One region of the Glaciecola siphonariae genome, then DNA from elsewhere that is predicted to be linked to it. Evidence: predicted binding sites of a transcription regulator. Region 1 holds the regulator's gene; the other holds the start of a gene.

Region 1 (7,428 bases):
AGACAAGTTAATTCGTTGATGAAAAGCCTCGTTTTACGAGGCTTTTTTGTGTAACTTTCATCAATCGCTTAGGTAGTATTGGTGAGCTAATTTTAGGCAAATCATGCAAGAGAAAGACACAACAGCTTGGTATAAACAGTTTTGGCCTTGGTTTTTAATTGCCATTCCCTTGTCATCGATGATGGTCGGCAGTGTGGTGATACACTTTGCTACCGATGGTACAAACGCAATGGTAGTAGATGACTATTATAAAGAGGGAAAAGCGATTAACGCGCGTTTGGAAAAAATAGATAGGGCAAAAGAACTTGGTATTACTACCCTCTTGAACGTTAAACAAGGCAATATTGAGCTTGAGTTTACCAGCGGTGCGCCACAAACCGGTGAGGCCTTAAAACTTGAGTTTTTTCATGTTACGCAAGAAGCAAAAGACTTTGATGTATTGCTGACACGAGACGCCAACGGCACGTATCGCAGCAATGCTGAAAACGACATCAAGGGTAAATGGCGCATACGCCTTATGCCTCTTGATGAAAACTGGAAAGTACAAGACGTTGTTAACCTGCCCCAAACCAAGGCATTTGTGTTCGAGCCATAATATAAATGAGTATAACGATTGCACCGGGCGCCTGTTTTCACTGCGGTTTACCAAACACTGAAGGTGACACCTACCCCGTAAGTATAATTGGGCAAACACACTTTATGTGCTGCCCTGGCTGTCAAGCTGTAGCGTCAGCCATTGTTGATAATGGGCTGGAAAGCTACTACGAATTTAGAACCGAGCCGGCTGCCCGCGGTGATGCGGCGCTTGATAATACGATGTCTAAACTGGCAGTGTACGATGAGCCTGAGCTTCAGGAAGAGTTTGTATTTGATCAAGGCAAAGATAAACAAATTCAGCTGACCGTTGAAGGCATCACCTGCGCCGCCTGCGGCTGGTTAATAGAAAAGCAGCTCGCTAAGTTGGAAGGGATCAAGCAAGTATCGGTCAATGTGTCGGCTCGCCGGGCTTTGGTAACGTGGAATAACGAGCAAATTAAGCTTTCTGGCGTATTAAGCCGCATGAAGTCTATCGGCTATGAATCTCTTCCCTTTCAGCCCGATAACCATGAAGCCTCATATAAAAAAGAACAAAAGTCGTATTTAAAAAAATTAGGACTTGCCGGCATCATGACCATGCAGGTGATGATGCTTGCGATGGGTCAATACTTTGATATGTTCGGCAATATTGACGCTGAAGCCATCGGATATTTCAATGCCGTCAGCCTTTTACTAACCACACCTGTGGTCTTATATTCGGGCAGTATTTTTTACGTGAGCGCTATTAAAGCCATGATGGCCAAAACAGTAAATATGGATGTGCCCATCACCATTGCCATTGCCGCAACGTATGTCGCTGGGGTGCTCGCGGTTAATAAAAGCACCGGTGAGGTATATTTTGAATCTATCTGCATGTTCATTTTCTTTTTGCTTATCAGCCGGTTTTTGGAACATCGCAGCCGCCATCGCGCCTCTGAAATTTCATCAAACATGTTAAAACTCATACCGGTTACCGCCTCGCGTTTGCAAGATGGTCAGTGGGTATCTGTACTTGCAAAGCAGCTGCTTGCTGGCGATACAGTGTTGGTAAAAGCGGGCGAATCGATTCCTATCGACGGCGTAATTACTGAAGGTGAATCAAGTGCAGATGAATCGATGCTTACCGGTGAGTTTGAACCTGTGAAAAAACGCAAGGGCGACCGCGTATATGCCGGTTCGCTTAATCAGCAAGGGAGCATTACCCTGCAGGTTAGCAGCAGCCTTAAATTTGCCATGATGAACCAAATATTACGACTGCAGGAAGTCGCTATGGGCAGCAAACCCAAGGTTGCTCTAATTGCCGATAGACTGTCGCGATACTTTGTGAGCGTTGTGCTCGTGGTAAGTGCGTTGACTTATTGGTATTGGTGGTCACAAAATGACCCTCATGCATTTTGGATTACTATTTCGGTCTTAGTAGCAACCTGCCCTTGTGCACTTGGGCTAGCCACACCATCAGCGTTAACCTGCGCTATGGCCAAACTCAATAAGCTTGGTATTTTATTAAAACGAGCCGACGCGCTTGAGCAAATCACGCATGCAACAGACATTGTATTTGATAAAACCGGCACGCTTACCCAAGGCAAGTTTTCGATTAACCGCGCGGTATACATGCCTGATGCTTCTCTTATTGAAACTACTAGCGCGCCTGCAGGTGTTTCTGTAAACAAGCATGTAGAGGAACATTTGTCTTCGTTAGCCTGTTTGCTCGAGTCTCGCTCTGAACACCCCATTGCTAAAGCCTTTAGTGCAGAAGCGTTAAAGGTAAAGAGCATGTCGTCATTTAATATAGAAAGCTACGACGTTGAAATTGGTAAAGGTATTTGCGCATCAGTGAATGGACAAAAATGCTATATCGGGTCTAAGAAGTACGTGTTGTCGAACAGTCAGCAGGCAGATATTTGGCCCGGTGCAAACGTATTAATGGCGATAAATGGGAAAGTAGCTGCGGCATTTTGGGTGACCGACACAATCAAAGAGGACGTTAAATCAGTACTCGATTCCTTGCACACCTATGATTTATCGATTTTAAGTGGCGATGCTCAAGAAAATGTTGATGCCATTGCTTCACAGCTCAATATCACGCATGGTTTTGGTGGCTGCCCACCCGAGGCTAAACTTGACCACATTCATGCCCAGCAACAGCAGGCTAAGTCGATCATTATGCTTGGCGACGGCATAAATGATGCGCCGGTGCTAGCGGCTGCCGATGTGTCTATTGCAGTTGGCAATGCATCTGATTTAGCAAAGAACGCCGCTGATATTGTGCTACTGAACCCAAAACTGAACGCACTTAGCGATGTGATAGAAATGGCCGTCCGCACGAAACGAAAAATAAAACAAAATATTGCTTGGGCACTTGGATATAATTTACTGGTTCTACCGTTTGCAGTAAGCGGCGTATTAACGCCATGGCAGGCAGCGCTTGGCATGTCTTTAAGTTCTATAATAGTGGTATATAACTCCACACGTTTAATGAGATAATTGCACCATGAGTATTATATTTGTGTTAATTCCGCTGGCGATTATCATTGTTTCAATTGCGGTTGGTGTGTTTTTTTGGGCGGTAAAGTCGAATCAGTTTGATGATCTAGAGCGTCAGGGATACAGCATTTTGTTTGACGACGACATAAAAAAGCCTAACGAAAAAGAAAAGCTTAACACTTCAACGCAGCTTATAGAAGGCGGCGCAAATCGCCCAATAAGCGCAGATACATTAGAAGATAAGGCCATCTCAGATAGCCCAGATGCACACGGCGTAACGAAGGCATCTTCCGCTAAGCATGATTGAAATCGGTCTTTTTTCCGCATTTTTAATGGGCCTGGCCGGTGGCGTGCATTGTGTAGGTATGTGCGGCGGTATTGCCAGCGCATTTACCTTTGCTATTCCCAAGCAGGCCTCTCCTTCTTTTTATATTCTGGCCTACAACGTTGGGCGAGTGCTTTCTTACAGCTTAGCGGGTGCATTAAGCGGCTATTTAGGCGCTATTGCAAGCAACGCCATCCATACCACCATCCCCATTCTCACCATTATCAGCGCGGTCTTTTTGATCCTATTGGCACTTTATATTAGCGACTGGTACAAAGGCCTTTCATATTTTGAGAAACTAGGCTCTCATCTATGGCGCTACCTACAGCCATTATCAAAAAAAATGCTGCCATTTAAGCATCCAGGATATGCGCTTGGCTATGGCATGGTTTGGGGATGGTTGCCATGTGGTTTAGTGTATACAGCGCTGACGTGGTCGATGGCATCGGGCAGTGCGCTTAATGGCGCAGCGTTTATGATGATGTTCGGCGCAGGTACGTTTCCTGCTTTAATTGCAATGAGCCTGGGCGCAAATTTTATTTTGCCCTTTTTACAACACAGTCTTACTCGCAAAACTCTAGCCTTTGGTCTAATTATCTCTGCTTTTGTTTTGATTTTACCGATTATTCAAGGTATAAAGTGATCTGAATTCTCTTAAAGGATGTAATTCATGGCATCTAGTCCTGAGCTCTCCATTCACTGCCAAAGCTGCAGCTTCAGTCACCTCTGTTTACCCGTAAGTCTAAGTAAAACAGAGCTTGAATCACTCGACGATATTATCGAAAGAAAACGTCCCTTGCACAAACATGACAAGCTCGTGCAAAGCGGTCAACCCTTTCACTCCTTGTATGCAGTGCGGTCTGGTTCTTTTAAGTCTTACATCAGCGATAAAGACGGTGTTGAACAAATCACAGGCTTTCATTTTCCTGGCGATATAATTGGCTTTGACGCATTAAAAGACAATAAGCACCAAAGTTATTCTCAAGCACTTGAAACAGCCATGGTATGTGAACTTCCTTACGATACGCTAGATAAAGTGTCGGAGCGCTATCCTAAGTTGCGTCAGCAAATAATGCGCTTCATGAGCGCAGAAATAAAGCACGATCACGAATTAATGATGCTGTTAAGCAAACGCAGTGCTGAAGAGCGCTTACTGCATTTTATTAGTCATTTATCGCAGCGCTTCGATGAGCGCGGTTATTCAGCTAAACAGTTTAATTTGTCGATGACCCGCAATGAAATTGGAAATTACCTCGGCCTCACTGTAGAGACCATTAGCCGCTTACTCACCCGTTTTCAGAAAGAAGGCTTAATAGAAGTTGACGGTAAGCTCATTACCATCTTAGATTTTGCGGGCGTTCAGCAGCGCATGCCGGAGAACGAGATTTCGATTTCTGCAATAAATTAAGATATTCATTGATCCAGCACAAGGCGCCTGCATGCATATGCTCGCGCCTTTTCTTATACTAAGGGTGTCTGAAATAACGGAGAACGTACATGTTCAACTGTTCACGCATCTTAGTCGTATTTGACCCCTACCATAAAGAACAGTCTGCGTTTCAACGCGCGTGCTATCTCGCTGAGAAGACCAACGCGAGTATCCTGCTAGTAAGCTGTATATTCGATGAAACCTACGACATGACTAACTTTTTGACCACCGAGCAGCGTGTTGATATGAAAGCGGCCTTGCTCAATGGGCAAAGCAAAGCCATGCAAGCCTATGTAAGTCGTTGTGATGCTCAGGTGCAAACAAAAGCAATTTGGAACAAATCGCTTTATCGCGGTATTGTCGACGTTGCCACCCATGAGCACTGTGATCTGATTGTGAAAAGCTGCAAACAACACAATAAGTTGGCGCAAAAAGTCTTTACGCCGAACGACTGGCATTTATTAAGGGTAAGCCCAATAAATGTATTAATGGTAAAAGAGCATAGCTGGCCTGAAAACGGCAACATTGTGTCTGCTGTTAGCATCGACACCAACGACAGTGTGCATAATCTGTTAAGCGACCGAGTCTGTAAAGTTAGTTGTGATTTAGCGAAAGTTATAGACGCAAACGTTCATTTGGCGAATACCTTCGCAGGGGCACCTGTTCATATCGCCATTGAAGTGCCTAGCTTTAACGCTCAAGCATATAACGAAGATGTGCAGGCTCGGCATTTAGAAGAGATAAATGCGATTGCAAAGCAGCATGATTTGCCTTCGAATCACGTGCACGTGTCTGAAGGCTTGCCAGAAGATGTAATCCCCAAGCTTTGCGAGCAATTAGACGCTGAACTGCTTGTTCTCGGGTCTGTTGGGCGGCGAGGCATATCCGCGGCGCTGTTAGGCAACACCGCAGAACACATTATTGATAAAATAAACTGTGATACCTTAGTCATCAAGCCAAATATCCAATAGTTATCTTTGCTTAAAAGCAACAGGTGAAACCACGGGGCAAGTTACGTATACTTGCCCCGTTTTTATTTATCTGTTCGCTTTTGCAGGTTGATGCCTCATTAATTCATTAGATCATCAACTCGCAAAGCGTTAAGGACATGTTTTAGTGATGATGCAAGGGTCAAACAACTCAAAAAAACTTCAAAAGCAGCTTAGAAGCCAATGTGCTAAAGCGGTAATTGAATACAATATGATAGAAGATGGCGACTTGGTTATGTGCGCTATAAGCGGAGGCAAAGATAGCTTTGTCATGCTTGACTGCCTGCTACATTTGAAAAAAGTAGCGCCGATAAAATTTGATGTGGTTGCCGTCAACCTCGACCAAAAACAGCCAGGATTCCCAGAACATATTCTTCCGGACTACCTCGAGCATCACGGCATCGATTATTACATTATCGATAAAGACACCTATTCTATTGTTAAGCAAAAGGTTCCTGAAGGGAAAACAACCTGTTCGCTATGCTCACGTCTACGAAGAGGTACGCTGTATACCTTTGCTGATGAGATTGGTGCTCACAAAATTGCCCTCGGTCACCATATGGATGATATGGTTGAGACATTATTTTTAAACATGTTCAACAACGGTAGCTTAAAAGCGATGCCGCCCAAACTATTGAGCGATGATAAACGCAATATCGTCATTAGACCACTTGCGTTTTGTCGTGAAAAAGACATTGCGAAATACGCTGAAATCAAAGAGTTTCCAATTATTCCGTGTAATCTGTGTGGCTCTCAAGAAAATCTTCAGCGTAAAGTAGTCAAAGAGATGCTAAGCAATTGGGATAAACAAAGTCCCGGTCGTGTTGAAAATATATTCACGAGTTTAAAGAACGTGAGTCCGAGTCAGTTAGCTGACGGCGGAATTTTTAATTTTACAGACCTTACTATCGACCGCACTGCCCCGCGCAAAGCGTATGAGCATAGCGGTCCAGAAGTAGCATATTCAAATTTAATTGATTTGAGCGTAAGCTACGAATAGAAGGCTGAATAGAAGCTTAACAACTAGGAGAAAATGTGAAAATTGGTTTGGCTTTGGGCGCAGGCGCTGCGCGCGGTTGGGCACATATTGGTATTATTAAAGCGCTAGAGGAAATAGGCGTAAAAATAGACGTTGTCGCAGGCTGTTCAATCGGCGCGTATGTTGGTGCGGCCTACGCAAGTGGACATCTAGACGAGCTCGAACAATGGGCCAATAGCTTAACCGAATGGCAGGTTTTCGGTTTGCTGGGCGTAGGCTTTCGCAGAGGCGGTCTCGCTAGCGGTCAAAAGGTATTTGAAAAACACAAAAAAGACTTTTGCGCCGAATCATTTGAAAAAATGCTCAAACCTTTTACCGCCGTTGCTACAGACCTTTATTCAGGTAAAGAGGTAGTATTTAATAAAGGCGATATTAACGACGCCATTCAAGCCTCGTGCGCCATTCCGGCACTGTTCGCCCCAATTGAACATGAAGGACGATGGTTAGTCGACGGTGCTGTGGTTAATCCAGTGCCAGTGAATCAATGTCGTCAACTGGGTGCTGATTTTGTTATTGCGGTGAATTTAAGCGCAGACTTTCGGCCTCAGTTAATTGAAAAGTTTGAAGATGAGCACAGAGCATCGCA
Region 2 (7,428 bases), 240 kb from region 1:
GGATTGGCGTGCAGAAAAGGTAAAAAGGTGTTTTGAATGGCTCATGTTTCTGTCAACGCCATGTAACATAATAGACTTAGCCAGCATTAACTGATTAGACTCTGCCTTAAAATAGACACCGGCCTCACGATAGTGTTTGTTATCTGACAGGCAGGCAAATTTGGCCATATCAATATAATTTAACCATCCAATAATTAAACCAGCCTGTAAAACATGCCCAATTAAATCTTCAATATCGTCTCGGATAGTGACAGTGGTGCCGAAAATGGGGCGGTCAGACATAGCAACATCGGTGTGTTCATCAAGCACAAGCGTGAGTATAGGCGAGGTATGCGCATGTTGCGTCGAGAGATTGCTTGCTGTAGTTAGGTCTGACATAAAACAAAACCGCCTTTTAAAAGATTAAGCACTGGTATTTACCAATCGCCTTAGCCTAATATAGTCTAAAGGCGAAGCTTCGGCGCTGATTCAGATCAAAGCTTTGTGCGATATATTTATTATAAAATAGGGGAGTTCTTTTGATACACAATATTCACCATGCGCGCATCGGTGCGGCACTTTTCGTTTTAATGGCACTTGTTTCCATATTTTCGTCAACGGCATTTGCCCAACAGGCCTCTAAGCAAGTCCAAGAAGGGTTTGTAGATATTGTCTATGATGGGGAAAATGACGCCGTTCACCTGCGTATTGATAACAGTCAATTGAACAAAGAGATGCTGTTTCAGAGCAGCTTGCCAAGAGGTATCGGTTCAAACGATATTGGTTTGGATAGAGGTCAATTAGGGGATACGCGAATCGTTAAATTCGTCCGTTTTGGTAATAAAATTCTGCTTCAGCAAGTGAATACCGAGTATCGAGCTTCTTCAAGCAACCTTGCCGAGCGCCTGAGTATAGATGAAGCTTTTGCCGATTCTGTGATTGCAGGATTTACCATAAGCGAGCAAAGTAAGAATAGCATCAGCTTTGACTACACCGACTTTTTGTTAAGCGATATTCATGGCATTGGCGAGCGCCTTAGCGCAAGTGGGCAGGGCGGATATTCGGTAGATAAAAGCCGCAGCGGCATATATTTGAGTCGCACAAAAGCATTTGTGAAAAACACAGAGCTTGAGGCCCTAGTAACCTTTGCCGGCGCCCCCAAAGGCCAATACATCAAAGATGTGACGCCCGATGCAAAAAGCGTGACGGTGCACTTGCATCATTCATTCATCGAGCTCCCAGATAATAACTACACACCTCGTGAATTTCATCCTTTCTCAGGCTTCTGGAAACATAGTTTTAAAGACTATAGCGCGCCCATTCAGTCTGATATGGAAGTCAGATATATTCCGCGCCATCGTTTGCAAAAGAAAGAGCCTACAGCCGAGATTAGCGAAGCGGTGGAGCCTATTGTTTACTATCTTGACCCAGGTATTCCTGAACCCGTTATGACCGCCCTGCGAGAAGGCGCGTTGTGGTGGAATGATGCTTTTGCTGCGGCAGGTTATAAAGATGCATTTCAGGTGAAAGTACTGCCAGAGGATGCCGATCCGATGGATGTTCGCTATAACGTGATCCAGTGGGTGCATCGAGCAACCCGCGGTTGGTCTTACGGTAGCTCGGTCATAGACCCTCGTACCGGTGAAATCATCAAAGGCCACGTCACTTTGGGCTCCTTGCGCGTGCGCCAAGACTATTTAATTGCCCTTGGGCTAACCAGTCCCTTTGATTCAGAAAATGCGGATACTTCAGCGCAGCTAAATCTTGCGCTTGACCGCATTCGCCAGCTTTCTGCCCATGAGGTAGGTCATACTATTGGTATTGCTCATAATTTTGCTGCCAGTGAGAACAATCGAGCGTCGGTGATGGACTATCCTCATCCCCTTGTTACCTTAGACGGTGATACTGTTAATTTACAAAATGCCTACGATAAGGGGATTGGAGATTGGGATAAGTACGTTGTTACTTATGGCTATCAAGATTTTCCGGAGGGCGTTGATGAATCCGCAGAGCTTCAAAGTCTTGTGGCTGATGCCAAAGACGCGGGTTTTTTATACAAATCAGATCCCGACGCGCGCATACCAAAACGAGCCTCATCGGATGGTCATTTATGGGATAACGGCGCCGACCCAATTGAGGAGTTTAAGCGGGTTAGCGAGCTTCGTGATTTCGCGTTGAGTAATTTTGGTATTAACTCATTGCCGTTTAACGAGGCGTATTCGCAGCTCGAAGAGCGCTTAGTGCCGATTTATTATGCTCATCGCTATCAACTTGATGCCTTGGTAAAGCAAATATCAGGGCTGCAGTACGATTACGCGGTGAAATCCTCATGGGAAGTCCCCAGAAAAGTAGAGCCTGTAGACGCTGATACACAGCGTGAAGCCCTAGATTTAATGCTCCTAAGTGCTAGCCCCGACTATTTATCGCTTTCGCCCGAGTTATTGAGCTTAATACCGCCAAAAGCCTACGGTTTTTCGCGCAATCGCGAGAGTATGGGCTCGCGCATGGGCATAGCGTTTGACCCTGTGACGGCGGCCGAGTCAGCCGCAGCGTATTCTCTTAACGTCTTGCTGAGCGCAGAGCGATTAAATCGTGTGGCCTATCAACACAGTATCGACTCAGAAATTCCTAGCGTGTCTGAGATTGTGTCGAAAGTATTTGCACAATTAATTGATACAAGTGCCGACAGCGCAATCGCTGAGCGCATACGATTGGTCGCTTTGAGCGTTTTCTTTGATACATTGAGTAACGATATCCTAGCGCCAGAGGTAAAACTTACGATGCAAAGTCAACTCATGGAGTATCAAAATGAACTGTCTAAGAGTAAGCGAGAGCCAGAAGCGCGCGTTATGAACCGACATATTCAACATTATTGGGACCATGGGAAATGGCCTCTTTCGATTAAGTTGATTCCTCTACCGCCGGGCTCACCCATTTAGGGTGAGCGAACTTGTTCGCTGCATTGCAGCCCTTGCAGCGGGTTGCGCTAAATCACTCTTGAGTAGCGTGTTTGATGCAAAGGCTCATTGAGATATTGGTCGAAGCTCATACAAATATTTCTTACGATTAATCGACCACGCTCGTGAATACTAATTTTGCGAGCGGTATTGCTGACCAAGTTGTCTTCAATAAAAGGCGAAAGGTTATCTAAGCTGTCGGCAAAGTACTCGTCGAAGTCTATGCCGTAAAGGCTTGAAAACTGCGTTTTGTCGACATGAAAATTGCACATCAGGCTATGTATTAGCGCGCGGCGAATAGTGTCATCATCGCTTAGCTGTACGCCTTTAGCCAAAGGTGTTTGCTTTGCATCAATGGCACGATAATAGTCTTTTAACTGCTTGTGGTTTTGCGTATACAGCTTGCCGATACTGCTTATCGCAGATACGCCCAGACCAAGCGTGCTGTTAGCTTGGCTGGTTGTATACCCTTGAAAGTTTCGATAAAGACGCTTTTCCGCTTTGGCCTTACTTAGCTCATCACTGGGTAAGGCAAAATGATCCATTCCAATAAAATCGTAACCTTGACGGCTAAGCTCAGAGATTGCTTGACGAAACAAAGCAAACTTTTCATTTGGCGTTGGCATACACGCATTCTTTATTTTACGCTGCGAGGCAAAAAGTTGCGGCATATGCGCATAGCTGAATAAAGAAATCCGGTCGGGATTCATAAACTGCATTTCGTCTAGGGTTCTTTGAAAGCTTTTTTGGGTTTGCAGCGGCAGACCGTAAATCAAATCGACATTTATTGATGTAAACCCACACTCTCTAGCACGCTCAATCAGTTGGCGAATAAACACAGTGCTCTGCACTCGATTAATGGCTTTTTGCACCTGAGTGTCAATATCTTGAACGCCAATACTCAGGCGGGTGAATCCAAGTTCAGCTAGTTGGTTGATATAGCTAAGCTCAATTTCGCGCGGGTCTATTTCAATACTCATTTCAACTTTTTGCGCAAAGGCAAACACTTCACGCGTGGCATCTACAAGGCGTTTCATTTGCTCAATGCTCAAAAAGCTCGGTGTACCGCCACCTAAATGCACGCTGTTGACCATGCATCCTTGCGCTTTACTGCCTTGCTGCCTAATTTCTTTAATCAGGAAGTCGAGATAAATGTCGGCCTTATGAGCGTGTCGAGTCACGATTTTATTGCAGCCGCAGTAGTAACAAAGGGAGTGACAAAAGGGAATGTGCATGTACAAAGACAGTTTTTCGGCATCTTCGCTGCGCGATAGTGTTTTTAACGCATGCGCCAAAAGGCCTTCATCTTGCATATCTTCAAAGGCAACCGCGGTCGGGTAGGATGTATATCGCGGTCCTGCGGTGTTGTATTTGCGCATGACCTTTTGGTCGAATAGTTGAGCGATGGTATCTGACAAAGGCGTACCTTCTTAATTTTTAGTTACTGCGTGCGCTGCCGACAATACTTAGGGTGACATCGCGCAAATGTGTATAAAAAGAAGTTTACGCAAATTAAAGTATGGCTTGTTGATCTCGATTAATGTTTTCTTATATTTTGCGTGAATGTGGCTATATCAACACAATCAATTACCCAAGGGCACTAAAAACCATTAACCTCAAATTAACACTTCAACGTATAGTATTTTATGGCAGAACTTTACTTAATTAGGCACGGACAGGCTTCCTTTGGTAGTGAAAATTACGACAAGCTCAGTGCGCTCGGGCATGAACAAAGTGAGCGCCTTGGCCGTTATTTTGCAGAGCGTCAGCTGCATTTTGACCATATCATTACCGGAGACATGGTGCGCCATAAAGAGACCGCACAAGGAATATTGCGAGGCGCAAATCATCAAGGTGAATTTGCCATGGCGGTGGACCATCGGTGGAACGAATTTGATTTTAACGCGGTAGTAGGCGCATATTTGCAGATGTATCCAGAGCAAAAACCTGCCGAAACCGCACCGCGCAGCGATTGGTATCGTGTGCTCAAATCAGCAATGGTTGCATGGTCAGAAAAGAATATTTCAGTCAAAAACGAAGACTGGGAAGGTTTTCAGTCTCGCGTTAAAAGTGCTGGACAGGCGGTATTAGAATCAAGGCATTCGCGAGTCTTGGTAGTAAGTTCAGGCGGTGCAATTGCCCTTACTCTCATGCATTTATTAGGCGTAAGTGTTGCCAAAGCAATCGACCTAAATCTACAAATAAAAAATACCAGCGTGCACCATGTGTTTTTTAATCAACATAACGCACAGCTTAGCAGTTTTAACAACGTCCCCCACTTAGACGAGCCAGAGCTCCCACATTTAGTTACTTACAGTTAGATAAGGTTGTTAACCATGAATTTTGATTACAGCGAAAAGACCCTAGACCTATTAGAAAAGCTCAAGGCCTTTATGGACGAACATGTTTATCCAAACGAGCATGAATACCATGACTTAGTGGCAAACAACCCCAATATTTGGCAAACACCGTCGATGATGGAGGCGCTTAAAACGAAAGCGAAAGCGGCGGGGCTTTGGAATCTATTTTTACCCAAAGAATACTTACCTTTAGGGGCTGGTTTAAGTAATCTTGAGTATGCGCCACTTTGCGAAGAAATGGGAAAGGTCCTCTTTAGCGGCGAAATTTTCAATTGTAGTGCCCCTGATACCGGTAATATGGAAGTGCTCTCAAAATATGGGAGTGAAGCACAGAAGCAAGAATGGCTGATGCCCTTGCTAGAGGGCAAAATTAGGTCAGGTTTTGCGATGACGGAGCCTGAGGTTGCCTCGTCTGATGCAACGAATATTGAAACGTCGATTGAAAAAGACGGCGATGAATACGTAATAAATGGTCGCAAGTGGTACACCAGCGGCGCAATGAACACCAACTGTAAAATCCTCATTGTAATGGGTAAAACAGACCCACGTGCTGCGCGGCACGAACAGCAGTCTCAAATTTTGGTACCGCTTGATACAAAAGGAGTAAATGTTGTAAGAGCCATGTCTGCCATGGGCTATTTAGATGAGCCGATTGGTCATGCCGAGGTCGTTTTCGATAATGTGCGAGTACCTGCTAGTAACTTAATATTAGGAGAGGGCCGAGGCTTCGAGATTGCGCAAGGTCGCTTAGGTCCAGGGCGAATTCATCACTGTATGCGATTAATTGGCTGTGCCCAGCGTGCTCTGGACATGGCGTGTGAACGAGTTGATCAGCGCGTTGCCTTTGGCCAACCGCTTGCTAAGCAACAAAGCGTTCGCGAGAGCATTGCCAAGATGTACTGTAAAATAGAACAAGCTCGCTTGCTAACGCTAAAGGCAGCAGACCATATGGACAAATATGGCAATAAGGTGGCAAAAAACATCATCGCGGCAATTAAAATTGTTGCGCCGAAAATGGCCTGTGAAGTGATTGATGAGGCAATTCAGCTGCATGGGGCCGCAGGTACGTCGCAAGATACGATACTCTCAGCAACCCTAGCGTACGCCAGAACCATTCGCCTGGCCGACGGCCCTGACCAAGTGCATATGATGCAGTTAGGGCGTAATCTTATTCAGGCCAAAGCTAGCTAATAACCATAACAAGAAAAGGACAATAAAATGAAAGCGATTGTATGCCATGAATTTTCGGCGGTGTCAGACTTAGTTTATGAAGATATCGCTGACCCGATTGCTAAACCCGGTGAGGTGGTTGTGGATGTTGCAGCCGCTGGCGTTAACTTTCCGGATAGTTTACTTGTTCAGGGTTTGTATCAATTAAAACCCGAATTGCCTTTTATTCCGGGCAGCGAAGTTGCTGGAACGATTAGTGCGGTCGGCGAAGGCGTGCCGCATTTGAAAGTGGGGATGAAGGTAATTGGTGTTTGCCGCTTGGGAGGATATGCAGAAAAGGTTAGCGTTCCTGCCATGCAGGTCATGCCGATACCCGACAGTATCCCGCTCGACGAAGCTGCTGGCTTAGTAACCGCGCACGCTACCGCCCATCATGCTTTAAAGCAACGAGCGCAGCTTAAAGCGGGGGAGACCTTGCTGGTTACTGGGGCTGCCGGTGGCACGGGGCTAGCTGCAGTGCAAATAGCCAAATTGATGGGAGCCACAGTTATCGCTGCGTGTTCCAGCGACGAGAAGTGCGAGCTTGCCAAACAAAATGGCGCAGATATGTGCATAAATTATTCAAACCAAGACTTGAAAGACGCAGTCAAAGCGTTAACCAACAACAAGGGAGTTGATGTTGCTTATGAGTGCGTTGGTGGTGATATATTCCATGCTTGCTCTCGTTCTATGGCATGGGCTGGTCGTTTGCTTGTGATAGGCTTTGCGGGAGGTGAGATCCCTAAATTCCCCGTTAACTTGGCCTTAGTTAAAGGTTATTCGGTGGTCGGCGTATTTTGGGGTTCGTTTGTGGCACATCAAGGTCAGGAATTCATGGAGAACATGAAAGAGCTTATTACTTGGTATACTCAAGGAAAAGTAAAAGTGCATATTGACGAAGCGTTTGCCCTTGCTAATGCGGT

What was found. Region 1 encodes FNR, which switches genes on or off when oxygen is low (the NO sensors DNR and NnrR bind a similar motif). Its sites were predicted from a motif close to TTGATCTAGATCAA; they were not measured.
Region 2: a site for FNR is predicted at 4,464-4,477, ahead of hemN (oxygen-independent coproporphyrinogen III oxidase). Genes of this name have one in related genera too.

The regions. Positions count from the first base shown of each region.
Region 1 covers NZ_JBHSGU010000002.1:671,414-678,841, reverse strand. The annotation lists gene ACFO4O_RS04575 (FixH family protein) at 104-595, shown strand; gene ACFO4O_RS04570 (heavy metal translocating P-type ATPase) at 601-3,060, shown strand; gene ccoS (cbb3-type cytochrome oxidase assembly protein CcoS) at 3,068-3,367, shown strand; gene ACFO4O_RS04560 (sulfite exporter TauE/SafE family protein) at 3,360-4,028, shown strand; gene fnr (fumarate/nitrate reduction transcriptional regulator Fnr) at 4,056-4,793, shown strand; gene uspE (universal stress protein UspE) at 4,883-5,785, shown strand; gene ttcA (tRNA 2-thiocytidine(32) synthetase TtcA) at 5,934-6,803, shown strand; gene rssA (patatin-like phospholipase RssA) at 6,839-7,428, shown strand, end outside.
Region 2 covers NZ_JBHSGU010000002.1:912,077-919,504, reverse strand. The annotation lists gene ACFO4O_RS05520 (hypothetical protein) at 1-378, opposite strand, end outside; gene ACFO4O_RS05515 (zinc-dependent metalloprotease) at 570-2,918, shown strand; gene hemN (oxygen-independent coproporphyrinogen III oxidase) at 2,966-4,354, opposite strand; gene ACFO4O_RS05505 (histidine phosphatase family protein) at 4,583-5,257, shown strand; gene ACFO4O_RS05500 (acyl-CoA dehydrogenase family protein) at 5,273-6,487, shown strand; gene ACFO4O_RS05495 (NADPH:quinone oxidoreductase family protein) at 6,515-7,428, shown strand, end outside.